Regions from separate parts of the Cronobacter condimenti 1330 genome, predicted to be linked through region 3. Evidence: predicted binding sites of a transcription regulator. Region 3 holds the regulator's gene; each other region holds the start of a gene.
What was found. The regulator CRP, encoded in region 3, controls carbon source genes, mostly activating them, when cyclic AMP is high. The targets are predictions, from matches to a motif close to ATGTGANNNNNNTCACAT.
Positions count from the first base shown of each region.

Region 1: a site for CRP is predicted at 1,789-1,806, ahead of bhsA (multiple stress resistance protein BhsA). Genes of this name have one in related genera too.
Region 2: a site for CRP is predicted at 2,273-2,290, ahead of rhaS (HTH-type transcriptional activator RhaS). Genes of this name have one in related genera too.

Region 1 is NZ_CP012264.1:1,721,008-1,725,222, reverse strand. Features, by position in the region: gene mfd (transcription-repair coupling factor) at 1-283, shown strand, start outside; gene ldtC (L,D-transpeptidase LdtC) at 413-1,387, shown strand; gene bhsA (multiple stress resistance protein BhsA) at 1,446-1,703, opposite strand; gene AFK62_RS07910 (TetR/AcrR family transcriptional regulator) at 1,956-2,588, shown strand; gene AFK62_RS07905 (glycine zipper 2TM domain-containing protein) at 3,223-3,762, opposite strand; gene AFK62_RS07900 (NAD(P)/FAD-dependent oxidoreductase) at 3,953-4,215, opposite strand, start outside.
Region 2 is NZ_CP012264.1:194,266-198,480, forward strand. Features, by position in the region: gene AFK62_RS00930 (L-rhamnose isomerase) at 1-647, opposite strand, end outside; gene rhaB (rhamnulokinase) at 644-2,116, opposite strand; gene rhaS (HTH-type transcriptional activator RhaS) at 2,418-3,254, shown strand; gene rhaR (HTH-type transcriptional activator RhaR) at 3,326-4,177, shown strand; gene rhaT (L-rhamnose/proton symporter RhaT) at 4,174-4,215, opposite strand, start outside.
Region 3 is NZ_CP012264.1:3,988,089-3,992,303, forward strand. Features, by position in the region: gene AFK62_RS18360 (hydrolase) at 1-123, shown strand, start outside; gene AFK62_RS18365 (YheU family protein) at 124-342, shown strand; gene AFK62_RS18370 (phosphoribulokinase) at 391-1,260, shown strand; gene AFK62_RS18375 (OsmC family protein) at 1,347-1,751, opposite strand; gene crp (cAMP-activated global transcriptional regulator CRP) at 2,061-2,693, shown strand; gene AFK62_RS18385 (YccS/YhfK family putative transporter) at 2,759-4,215, shown strand, end outside.

The DNA.
Region 1 (4,215 bases), 2.1 Mb from region 3:
CCCGGCGCGCAATCTGCTGGATATCGCCGCGCTGCGCCAGCAGGCGCAGAAACTTGGCGTGCGTAAAATCGAAGCCAATGAGAAAGGCGGCACGATTGAGTTTGCCGAGAAGAACCATATCGATCCGGGCTGGCTTATCGGTCTTCTGCAAAAAGAGCCGCAACATTACCGCCTCGACGGCCCGACGCGTCTGAAATTCTTCCGCGAGCTGGAAGAGCGCAAAAACCGCATGGAGTGGGTGCGTCAGTTTATGGCGCAACTTGCTGAACATACCCTTCCCTGATCCTCTACGCCCCGCTACCGGGGCGTAACTTTACAATCCTTTGCATTCGTCCAGGGTTTCTCTGGACGAAGCCCCGCCATACTTCTCTCTTTATTAATCAATAACAAAACTTCTCTCTGGGTGCGGTAAATGAAAAGAGAACATGTGCGTTTTACCCGCTGGCTGTCGTGGCTGGCTTTCGCAGCGAGTGTGACGTTTGGCGCAAGCCACGCGCTCGCGAACACCTATCCGTTACCGTCGGCAGGCAGTCGGCTTATTGGCGAGACGCTTTACCATACGGTGGCGGACGATGGCGGCTCGCTGGAAGCCATCGCTAAACGCTATAACGTCGGGTTTCTGGCGCTGTTGCAGGCCAACCCTGGCGTCGATCCTTATGTGCCGCGTGCAGGCAGCGTACTGACTATCCCGCGCCAGATGCTGCTGCCCGATGCGCCGCGTGAAGGCATTCTGATTAATCTTGCCGAACTGCGGCTCTATTACTTCCCGCCGGGTGAAAATAGCGTCACGGTTTATCCGATTGGCATCGGCCAGCTGGATGGCGACACACTAACCCCGACGATGCAGACCTCTGTTTCGCAAAAACGCGCTAACCCGACCTGGACACCGACGGCGAATATCCGCGCGCGGTATAAAGCACAGGGTATTGATCTCCCGCCCGTGGTGCCTGCGGGGCCAGATAACCCAATGGGCCATCATGCCATTCGCCTTGCGGCCTACGGGGGCGTATATCTGCTGCATGGCACCAACGCTGATTTCGGCATTGGTATGCGCGTCAGCTCCGGCTGTATTCGCCTGCGTGATGACGATATCAAACATTTATTCAGCGTGGTGCCCGTCGGTACGCGCGTCAATATTATTAATGCGCCGGTGAAGGCGTCAGTGGAGCCCGACGGGCGTCATCTGGTTGAGGTGCACCAGCCGCTCTCAAAACGTATTGAGGACGACCCGAAGACGCTACCCATCGTGCTGGATGCCAGACTGCAACGTTTTCAGTCCGCCGCGCAAACTGACCGTGACGTGATGGCGCACGCGCTGCGCCTGCGCTCCGGCGTGCCGGTCAACGTCACTGTGCCATTGCCTGCCCCGTCAACGAACGCTATCTGATGCGCAAATAAAAAGGCCCTGTCCGAAGACAGGGCCTTTTGCTGTGTGTACGTAAGGCTTATTTATAAAGTACGGCGGTGCCGTGAAGGGTGTTATCACCGTTAGCGGAGGTGATACGAAACGATGTTGCGCCCGCCGCATCTGCTTTTTGCGCAAGTTCAGCTTCCAGCGATGACAGATTAGTACCGGCGCTCGCGGAGATGGTGCCCGCTTTATGCTGACCTGCCGGCGCAGATTGCACCTGAACGGCAGCAAAGCTTGCGAAAGGCAATGAACTCAGCGCGGCAGCAGCGAACAGCATTTTAACGTTTTTCATAGGGGTAACCTTGTTTATCATTCATGCAAAATGGGTGACAGAGGTCGTTAAAATTATTAATTAACGATCGATAAGGAAATGATAGTTGTGATCTACATCACATGTCAATATTATTTTTTAATGATCATTATTTTATTAATTCCACGCTGTTCCATACGGCGTCCACTGCGCTGACCACCCGGTTTTACTGGTACTCCTGGTGCAAAAAGGGGTATTTTGAGGGCAGGTTTTCACAAGAGGTTAAACGGCACTATGACAACAGAAGCCAAAAGTTGCGCAAAAAAAAGCCGTGGCCGTCCAAAAGTGTTCGACAGGGAAGCGGCGCTTGATAAGGCCATGGCACTATTCTGGCAGCACGGTTACGAAGCCACGTCGCTGGCGCATCTGGTAGAAGCAACCGGGGCCAAAGCGCCAACGCTGTATGCGGAGTTCACCAACAAAGAAGGGTTGTTCCGCGCCGTACTCGATCGCTATATCGCGCGCTTTGCGCATCAACAGGAAACGTTACTGTTTTGCACCGACAAACGTGTCGATGAAGCGCTGCACGATTATCTGTGTGCCGTCGCGAACTGCTTTGCCAGTAAAGAGACGCCAGCCGGCTGCTTCATGGTAACGACGTCCGCCGCGCTTGCTGCGTCCTCTGAGGAAATTGCCGCCACGCTGAAAGCGCGTCATACGCAGCGCGAAGCTATTCTGCTGCGTTTTCTGAGCGAGCGTCAGGCGAAAAATGAAATTGCGGAAAATTGCAACCTGCCTGCGCTGGTCCGCTTCATCAGTTGCCTGGTTCACGGGATGTCTGTGAGCGCACGTGAAGGCGCCACCCCGGAAGAATTGATTCAGATTGTGAATATGACTATGCGGTTATGGCCGCAGCTTATTCAATAATTGCTACTGCCTTCGTGAGCGGCGCCTGTCGCTCACGCTTTAATCCATTAACTACATGAATACTTTCCCTTTTTCCCTGCCCGTTTCAGTGCCGTTTATTAATAGGTAAAAACTGGCAAATATATCCTCCAGAGTAGCTACTCTTGTACGGTCAAAGAAATGATTATTCGTGTGCTAATTAATTAGCACCATCAATTATTAGAATTGGAGTTATTGACGTCATGAAGACGGGGCCGTGCAGGGACGAGGTTTTTTTCCACACAGTATCCGTGGTGTATCGAGTTTCAAATATGGAAGACAAGAGACGCTTTTTGGCTATACACCTACAGAAGGAAGATGAACATGGCTTTGCTATTACCATTATTTAAGGTGCTAATAGTAATAACATTGTTATTTGGCCTTTGGTTGTTCTGCGGTGGTTCCATTCTTTATGCATTTTTATCAGTGCTGATCACTGGTTTTATTTTGTTCAGACAACACAATGCTATGTAATTCAAACGCTCATGTTTTGCTGCCTCGTGGAACATGAGCGTTTTCTTATTCAGCCTTCCTGCACCGTTGCGCGGGTACAGGTAAAAAAAGCCCCTCCGTCTGAGTGCGAGAGGGGCTTTTTGTTTATGACGCCATGTTATTTTCAGGTTTTCTGGTTCAGCACCAGCTGACCATTGCTGTCCAGCGGAATACGGCTGCCCGGATCGTTTTCCATCCGAATTTTGCCCTGCTCATCCCCGATGCGGTATGTCACATCATAGCCCAGCATTTTCTCTGATTTGTCATAAACGGTTTTACAGCGCTGCTGCTGCGTGGTGTAGGTGTCCCCTTCCTGAAGGTGGCCCTGGATCTGGTTGCCTGCGTAGCCCCCGCCCAGTGCACCCACGACCGTAGCGACATCTTTACCGCGACCGCCGCCGAACTGGTGGCCGATAACGCCGCCTGCGACAGCACCCAGTACCGAACCGGTCAGGCGGTTTTCATCCTGTACCGGACGGCGGTGCGTCACCGTAACATTACGGCATTCCTGGCGCGGCGTTTTTACCGACTCTTTGATAGGCGTGGCAGAAACTACCTGGGCATATTTCGGCGAAGGGCTGAACACATCCAGACTGGCCACTGCCGCCACGCCAAGCGCAGCAACCACCCCAATACCAATACCCGCTAACATTGATTTATTCACAGGAATTCCTCCCGGCTGTGCAATTGGTAACAATTTTGCAATTGAGATGGCGTATAGCAAATCGGAAAACGACCCAAAAAGCGGGATTTTGTGGCAGAGATCAGCGGATTGAGAGGAGTCTGAAGGGAAAGCGGGTCAGAAATAAAATGTCATCAGCCCCGGCGTGTATTACACCGGGGCTGATTCAGACTTAGTGCAGTTTCAGGCGCGGGCGGATCACCCGGTTGATGCTGCCGACCAGCATCATCAGGCCCGTTTTGAAGTAGCCGTGCAGTGCAATCTGATGCATACGATAAAGCGAAATATACACAAAGCGTGCAATACGTCCTTCGATCATCATAGAGCCGCGCATCAGGTTACCCATCAGGCTACCCACGGTCGAGAATTTCGACAGTGACACGAGTGAGCCTTTGTCTTTATAGACATAAGGTTTAAGCGGTTTGCCTTTGATTT
Region 2 (4,215 bases), 550 kb from region 3:
AGCTTCTCGCTTATCACTTCATCGAGCGCTGAAAGCAACCGCTGGCGCGGCGCCAGGCGGTCTACCGGCGTGTCTTTCATGCCGTCAGGGATCCAGATATTCATCACCGAGGGCGTGCCGAGCTGTTCGCCGAACGACGCGGAGACGCGACGGCTTGCCTGGCAGTGTTCAATCCAGAACTGGCGGATCTCCGGGTTCGCATGCGACAGCGTAAAGCCGTCAGCGCTCAGCGGGTGCGAGAAACACGAAGGGTTAAAGTCCAGCCCGAGATGGTTTTCACGCGCCCACGCGACCCAGTTCGCGAAGTGCTCAGGCTTGATCTCGTTGCGTGCAACCGGCGCGTCAGATTCCAGATAAATAGCGTGCAGGTTAAGGCGTTTCGGCCCAGGGATAAGGCTTAACGCCTGGTCCAGATCCGCGCGCAGCTCTTCGGCGTTGCGCGCTTTACCCGGGTAGCTGCCGGTGGCCTGAATGCCGCCGGTAAGCTGCCCCTGCGGATTTTCAAACCCGGCCACGTCGTCGCCCTGCCAGCAGTGCATGGATACCGGCAGGCGGTCGAGCTGACGCAATGCGGCTTCGGCATCGACGCCAACGGCGGCGAAGCGCTGCTTCGCCAGTTCCCAGGCCTGGTTGATTTGAGTGGTCATGCGCAAAGCTCCTTCTTGGTTTGGCGATACGGCGAAACTCGCGCCGCCTGGCGGGCAATCTCGCTGTCAGTCTGAGGATGAAAATGGGTCAGCGGCTGGCTTGCAGTGACGATGCGGCGAAACGCGTCAACGTCGGGAATGTCATCCAGCGCCATAAGCTGGCAGCCGATGTTGCCGAGCGTAGAGGCCTCTACCGGGCCGGCCATGACGGGAATGCCGCAGGCGTCGGCGCAGAGCTGATTTAAGAACTGATTCTGGCTGCCGCCGCCCACGATATGCAGCACCGTGAACGGGCGCCCGCGCAGGGCGGTCAGTTCATCGAGTACGCGGGCATACAGCAGCGCCAGGCTGTCGAAGATACAGCGCGCCAGCGCCGCCGGGGTATCAGGCACCGGCTGGCCGCTTTCACGGCAGGCAGCCTCAAGCTCGCGGCTCATGTTTTCCGGGTTGATAAAACGGTCGTCGTTGGGGTTCACCACAAAGCGGCAGGCCGGTAGCGCGCGGGCCTCGTCAATAAGCGCAGGCAGGTTGTCGACCGCCTGCTCTTTGCATACGCGTTGCAGCAGCCACAATCCCATAATGTTCTTCAGCACCCGGTAGCGCCCTTCAGCGCCGCCTTCATTGGTGATGTTGGCGGCCAGCGCGTTGTCGCCGGTGTACGGCGTTTTGCTTTCAAACCCCATCAGCGACCAGGTGCCGGAGGAGAGATAAGCCGCCTCCTGGTTTTCCAGCGGCGCGGCGATGACGGCGCTCGCAGTATCGTGGGTGGCGACGGAGACCACAGGAATGTCAACGCCCTGCGCGCTGCGCCAGTAGCCGATAACGTTGCCCGGATGCGTTGGCGTACCGAGCCAGTGCGCCGGCACGCCTGCCCAGTCGAGCAATGTCTCGTCCCAGTTATCGGTGCCGATATTCATCATCTGCGTGGTAGTGGCGTTGGTGTAATCCCAGTTCAGCACGCCGGTCAGGCGGTAGCAGAGGTAGTCGGGGATAAGCAGCGCATGCGCCACGCGCCCGACCAGTTCCGGCTGCTGTTCCACCAGCGCGCGGAACTGATAAAGGGTGTTGAAGGGCAGAAACTGAATGCCGGTGCGGCGATAGATCTCCTCGCGGCCCACCTGTTGCTGCGCGCGGGCCATCACGCCGTCGGTGCGGCTGTCGCGGTAAGAGACCGGCAGGCCGACGCGCTCGCCATGTTTATCCAGCAGCACAAAATCTACACCCCAGGTGTCGATGCCAATGCTGTCGATAGGTGTGCCGCACGCGCAGGCTTTTTGCAGGCCGGTGCGCACTTCACGCTCCAGCGCATCGACATCCCAGGTGTCGAAACCGTCCACGCGGCGCAGGCCGTTGCCAAAACGGTGGATCTCCTGAAGCGTCAGGCGCTGTCCCTGGCTGTCGTAGCAGGCCAGCATCACACGGCCGCTGGAGGCGCCCAGGTCGACCGCGACGCTATGGCGAATAGTCATGATGGGGGTCCTTGTTGGAATCTCTGATGCCAGTCTAGGGAGCGGCGCGGTGGCGCACCTTCATCCCACTGACAGCGCGTTACCGGCGCTGGCAAGGAAGCAAAGATGAACGTGAGGAAGTTCACAGAACGGCGTTTGAGCACGCGGCAGGCAGGGGTGTGAGCCGCGCCGCATTTCCAGAAATTTCACGACGTTTCTTAAAAAAGCGACGTGCTTTGCGCGTTTTGACGTCGAAAATTTAAGGTGTAAGTGAGAACCGTTATCTACTATCAGGCAGGTTTCACTGAAAGCGGGGTCGATGATGACGGTACTACAGGGTATTGATTTTTTCCCAACCGGCGCGGCGTCGGTCACCATTGAACCGCGTTTGCCGCAGGCGGCTTTTCCTGAGCATCACCATGATTTTTATGAAATTGTCATCGTCGAACACGGTACCGGCACGCATGTGTTCAACGGTCAGCCGTATACCTTAAGCGGCGGCTCCGTCTGCTTTGTACGCGATCACGATCGCCATTTATATGAACACACTGAAAACCTCTGCCTGACGAACGTGTTATATCGTTCTCCGCAGGCGTTCAGTTTCCTGTCAGGGCTTGAAAAGCTCCTGCCGCAGGAGCAGGACGGGCACTACCCCTCGCACTGGCGCGTGAGCCAGCAGACGCTGCATCAGGCCCGCCCGCTGGTGGATCAACTGGAGGTGCTGCGCGAGAGCAGCGATGTGCACACCATCGCCAGTATGGAAATGCTCTTTATGCAACTGCTGATCCTGCTGCGTCGCGGCAGCCAGGCGCAGGGCACTGGTCATGCCGATGAGCGGCTGAATCAGCTGATCGCCTGGCTTGAAGAGCACTACGCGGAAGATGTCTGCTGGGAACAGCTCGCTGACCGCCATATGCTCTCGCTGCGCACGCTGCATCGTCAGCTTAAACAGCGCACCGGCCTGACGCCGCAGCGTTATCTCAACCGCTTACGGTTGATGAAAGCGCGCTATTTGCTTCGCCACAGCGAAGAGAGCGTTACTGATATCGCCTATCAGTGCGGCTTTGGCGACAGCAACCATTTCTCCACGCTGTTCCGGCGTGAGTTCTCCTGGTCGCCACGCGACATTCGTCTTGGGCGAGACGAGCAAATGCAGTAACGCGAAGGGAATCACCGTTTTCTGCGGCAAAAAAGGGGATACTTTGCAGCTATTTGCCCCGGAGATGCGCAGTGGCCCCTCAGTTAGTGCTAAGGAAAGCGGATTTCTTCGCCACGCCCACCCAGCCGGTGGTGGTGGCGGATCGCTATCCGCAAAATGTCTTTGCCGAGCATACCCACGAGTTCTGCGAACTGGTGCTGGTGTGGCGCGGCAACGGGCTGCACGTGCTGAATGACCGCCCTTATCGCATTACCTGCGGCGATCTCTTTTATATCCGCGCGGAAGACCGCCACAGTTACGAGTCGGTCAACGATCTGGTGCTCCACAACATTATTTATTGCCCGGAAAGGCTGCAACTGAACGTTAACTGGCGCGATCTGCTGGAAAACCCGCACGGTAACAACGGCGATCCGCGCTGGCGGCTCAGCAGTCAGGGGATGGTGCAGGCGCGACAGGTCATCGACCAGCTTGAACATGAAAGCCCAAAGCATGACGCGCTCTCGCACTGTTTGTCCGAAAGCCTGTTCTTGCAACTGGCGATTACGCTGCGCCGTCATCGCTATCAGGCATCGAGCGGCGCGGGGCCGGGCGAAGGAGAGAAACTCGATCTGCTGATGGCCGCACTTGGTAACAGCCTTGACGTGCCGTTCGACCTCCAGCATTTTTGCAGCCACTACCAGATTGCCGAGCGCCCGCTGCGTCAGCTGTTCCGTCAGCAGACGGGCATGACCATCAGCCAGTATTTGCGTCAGTTGCGCATCTGCCAGGCGCAGTACCTGCTGCGCCACTCCGAGCTACTGATTAGCGATATCGCCGCGCGCTGCGGCTTTGAAGACAGTAACTATTTCTCAGTGGTGTTTACGCGCGAAACGGGCGTGACGCCACGGGTGTGGCGTCAGCAGTGCGGGGTGATGACCGGTTAATTCGCGGCCATCCCCAGCCCGACGATATTCGCCGCCAC
Region 3 (4,215 bases):
ATTGAATATCAGCTGACGGAACATGGCGGTCACGTGGGTTTCGTCGGCGGCACGCTGCGCCAGCCGAAAATGTGGCTGGAACAGCGCATTCCTGACTGGTTAACCCCTTATCTGGACCGATAAATGATCATTCCCTGGCAAGAAGTCGACCCTGAGACGCTGGATCGCCTGATTGAAGCCTTCGTCTTGCGCGAAGGCACCGATTATGGTGAACATGAACGCTCGCTTGAGCAAAAGGTCGCCGATGTGCGGCGTCAGTTGCAAAGCGGCGAAGCCGTTCTGGTGTGGTCCGAACTGCACGAAACGGTCAATATCATGCCGCGCTCGCAGTTTCGCGGTTAATCTTGCCAGGCGGAGCCTTGCCCCGCCGCTTCAGGGAGTTGTCTCGCTATGTCTGCCAAACATCCGGTCATCGCTGTCACGGGCTCCAGCGGCGCGGGAACCACCACTACCAGCCTCGCGTTTCGTAAAATCTTTGCACAATTAAACCTGCGCGCCGCCGAGGTCGAAGGCGATAGCTTCCATCGCTACACGCGCCCCGAAATGGACATGGCTATCCGTAAAGCGCGCGATCTGGGCCGTCACATTAGCTATTTCGGCCCGGAAGCGAACGACTTCGGCCTGCTGGAGCAAACTTTTGTCGAGTACGGCCTGACCGGTACAGGGCAGTCGCGCAAATACCTGCACACCTACGATGAGGCAGTGCCGTGGAATCAGGTGCCAGGCACGTTTACGCCGTGGCAACCGCTGCCGGAACCGACAGACGTGTTGTTCTACGAAGGGCTACATGGCGGCGTGGTAACTCCGCAAAACGACGTGGCGAAACATGTGGATTTGCTGGTGGGCGTGGTGCCTATCGTCAACCTGGAGTGGATACAAAAGATGATCCGCGATACCAGCGAGCGCGGCCATTCCCGCGAGGCGGTGATGGACTCTGTCGTGCGTTCGATGGAGGATTACATCAACTACATCACGCCACAGTTCTCTCGTACGCATATCAACTTCCAGCGCGTGCCGACAGTGGATACGTCCAACCCGTTTGCCGCCAAAGGCATCCCGTCGCTTGATGAAAGCTTCGTCGTCATCCATTTCCGTAATCTGGATAATATTGACTACCCGTGGCTGCTTGCGATGCTGCAGGGTTCGTTTATTTCCCACATCAATACGCTAGTGGTGCCGGGCGGGAAAATGGGGCTGGCGATGGAGTTAATTATGTTGCCGCTGGTGCAACGACTGATGGAAGGCAAGCAGATCGACTGAGATCATGCCCGGTGGCGCTGCGCTTACCGGGCCTACAAAGACAGTTAGCGTGTGAACGGGTCAGCGAAGCGCCGCCCGCCGCGCCATTACCCTTCGATAACTTCGTAAGAGTGCGTGATATCTACGCCTTTACCGAGCATCAACGCGACCGAGCAATATTTCTCCGCCGACAGATCCACCGCACGCGCGACCGCCGCCTCTTTCAGGGCCTTGCCCGTCACCACGAAATGCAGATTGATATGTGTGAACAGACGCGGCGCTTCTTCGCGACGCTCAGAGGTCAGCTTCACTTCACAATCGGTCACGTCGTGACGGCCTTTTTGCAGAATAGAAACCACGTCAATCGCGCTGCAACCGCCAGCGGCCATCAGCACCATTTCCATCGGGCTCGGCGCTTTGTCGCCGGAGTTGCCGTCCATCAGAATCTGGTGGCCGGATGCGGACTCACCCAGGAAGGTTAAGCCTTCCACCCATTTCACTCGTGCATGCATGATTATCACTCCAGGGCATTCATTTTCCTGACAGATTACGCGGGCGCGTCGTCAGAGGCAATGGAAGGCGACCTGCGTCAAGCTGAAACGAGACAACAGGAGACACCTGATAAAAGCTATGCTAAAACAGTCTGGATGCAGCGGCGATACATTGATGTTACGCATGTATGCAGAGGAGAAGACAATTTATCGGCTGCGACGTCCACGGACAGCCAACTTCCCTGGACGCGGGAAGATGATGATTGCAAAGCCAGACAGGGGTTACGCGCCCTGTCTTTGGAGCCAGTTTAAAACAGAGGATAACCGCGCATGGTGCTTGGCAAACCGCAAACAGACCCGACTCTTGAATGGTTCTTGTCTCATTGCCACATTCATAAATATCCATCTAAGAGCACGCTGATTCACCAGGGTGAAAAAGCGGAGACGCTGTATTACATCGTCAAAGGCTCAGTGGCAGTGTTGATCAAAGATGAAGAGGGCAAGGAGATGATCCTCTCGTACCTGAATCAGGGAGACTTCATCGGCGAACTGGGTTTGTTCGAGGAAGGTCAGGAACGCAGCGCCTGGGTTCGCGCTAAAACTGCCTGTGAAGTGGCTGAGATCTCTTATAAAAAATTCCGTCAGCTGATTCAGGTAAACCCGGATATTCTGATGCGTCTCTCCTCACAGATGGCGCGTCGTCTGCAGGTCACCTCTGAAAAAGTCGGTAACCTGGCGTTCCTCGACGTGACAGGCCGCATCGCGCAGACGCTGCTGAATCTCGCAAAACAGCCGGACGCCATGACCCATCCGGACGGCATGCAGATCAAAATCACCCGTCAGGAAATCGGTCAGATCGTGGGCTGCTCCCGCGAAACCGTGGGCCGTATCCTGAAAATGCTTGAAGATCAGAACCTGATCTCCGCGCACGGGAAAACTATCGTGGTTTACGGAACCCGCTAAGGTTCCTGAAAAAAACGGCGTGTCGCTTCGGTAACACGCCGTTTTTGTTTCTATACTTCTCCCCTATGTGGCGTCGTCTTATCTATCACCCTGAAATCAATTACGCTTTGCGGCAAACACTGATCTTAAGCCTGCCGGTGGCGGTCGGGTTGATGCTGGGCCACTTACAACAGGGATTACTCTTCTCACTGGTGCCCGCCTGCTGCAACATCGCTGGTCTCGACACCCCGCATAAACGTTTTTTCAAACGCCTTATCATCGGCGCCTCGCTCTTCGCGCTTAGTAGTCTTGCGGTACAGTTTCTGCTGCTACAGGCGGTGCCGCTGCCGCTTATTTTGCTGATGCTGGCGCTGTTGCTTGGCGTCACGGCGGAAATCAGCCCGCTTCACGCGCGCCTGCTGCCCGCGTCGCTCATCGCCGCCATTTTCACCCTAAGTCTCGCCGGGAATATGCCCGTCTGGCAGCCGATGCTGCTCTATATCCTTGGCACGCTCTGGTACGGCGCGTTCAACGGCTTCTGGTTCTGGCTGTGGCGCGAGCAGCCGCTGCGTGAGTCGCTAAGCCTGATTTATAAAAGCCTCGCCGACTACTGCGAAGCAAAATACAGTCTGCTGACGCGCCACACCGACCCGGAACAGGCGCTACCGCCGCTGCTGGTGCATCAGCAAAAAGTGGTGGATCAGATAAGCCAGTGTTATCAGCAGTTGCAGATGCTGGCAGCTACCCGGCAGAACGGTTACAAGCGCCTGCTGCGCTCGTTTCAGGTGGCGCTCGATCTTCAGGAGCATATTTCGGTCTCGCTGCATCAGCCAGGCGAAGTACAAAAACTGGTGGAGCGCAGCCACGCCGAAGAAGTGCTGCGCTGGACAGCCCAGACCGTGGCCACGCGTCTTCGCACGCTCTCAGACGACATTCTTTATCACCGCTATTCGCACCGCTTTTCAATGGATAAACAGGTCGCGGCGCTGGCGAAAATCGCCCGCCAGCACCCGGATAACCCCGTCGGACAGTTCTGCGAATATCACTTCAGCCGTATCGCACGCGTGCTGCGCACCCAGCGTCCGCTTTATGCCCGCGACATGATGGACAGCGGCCAGCGACGTTTGCCGCTGTTACCTGCCCTGAAAAGCTATTTGTCGCTCAAATCCGCCGCGCTACGCACTTCGGCGCGACTGGGCGTAATGCTGGCGGCGGCCGGTCTGCTGGCGAGCGTGTTTCAGCTGCCAAAACCCTACTGGATCCTGATGACGGTTCTGTTCGTGACGCAAAACGGCTATGGCGCGACGCGCGTGCGCATTCTGCATCGTGCGGGCGGGACGCTGGCGGGGTTGATTATCGCGGGCATTACGCTTCACCTGAAGGTGCCACAGGGCTATACGCTGCTCGGCATGCTGCTGGTGACGCTCATCAGTTATCTCATCATCCGGCGCAACTACGGCTGGGCGATGATCGGCTTTACCGTGACGGCGGTCTATTCGCTACAACTTCTGACGCTGAACGGCGAACAGTACATCGTGGCGCG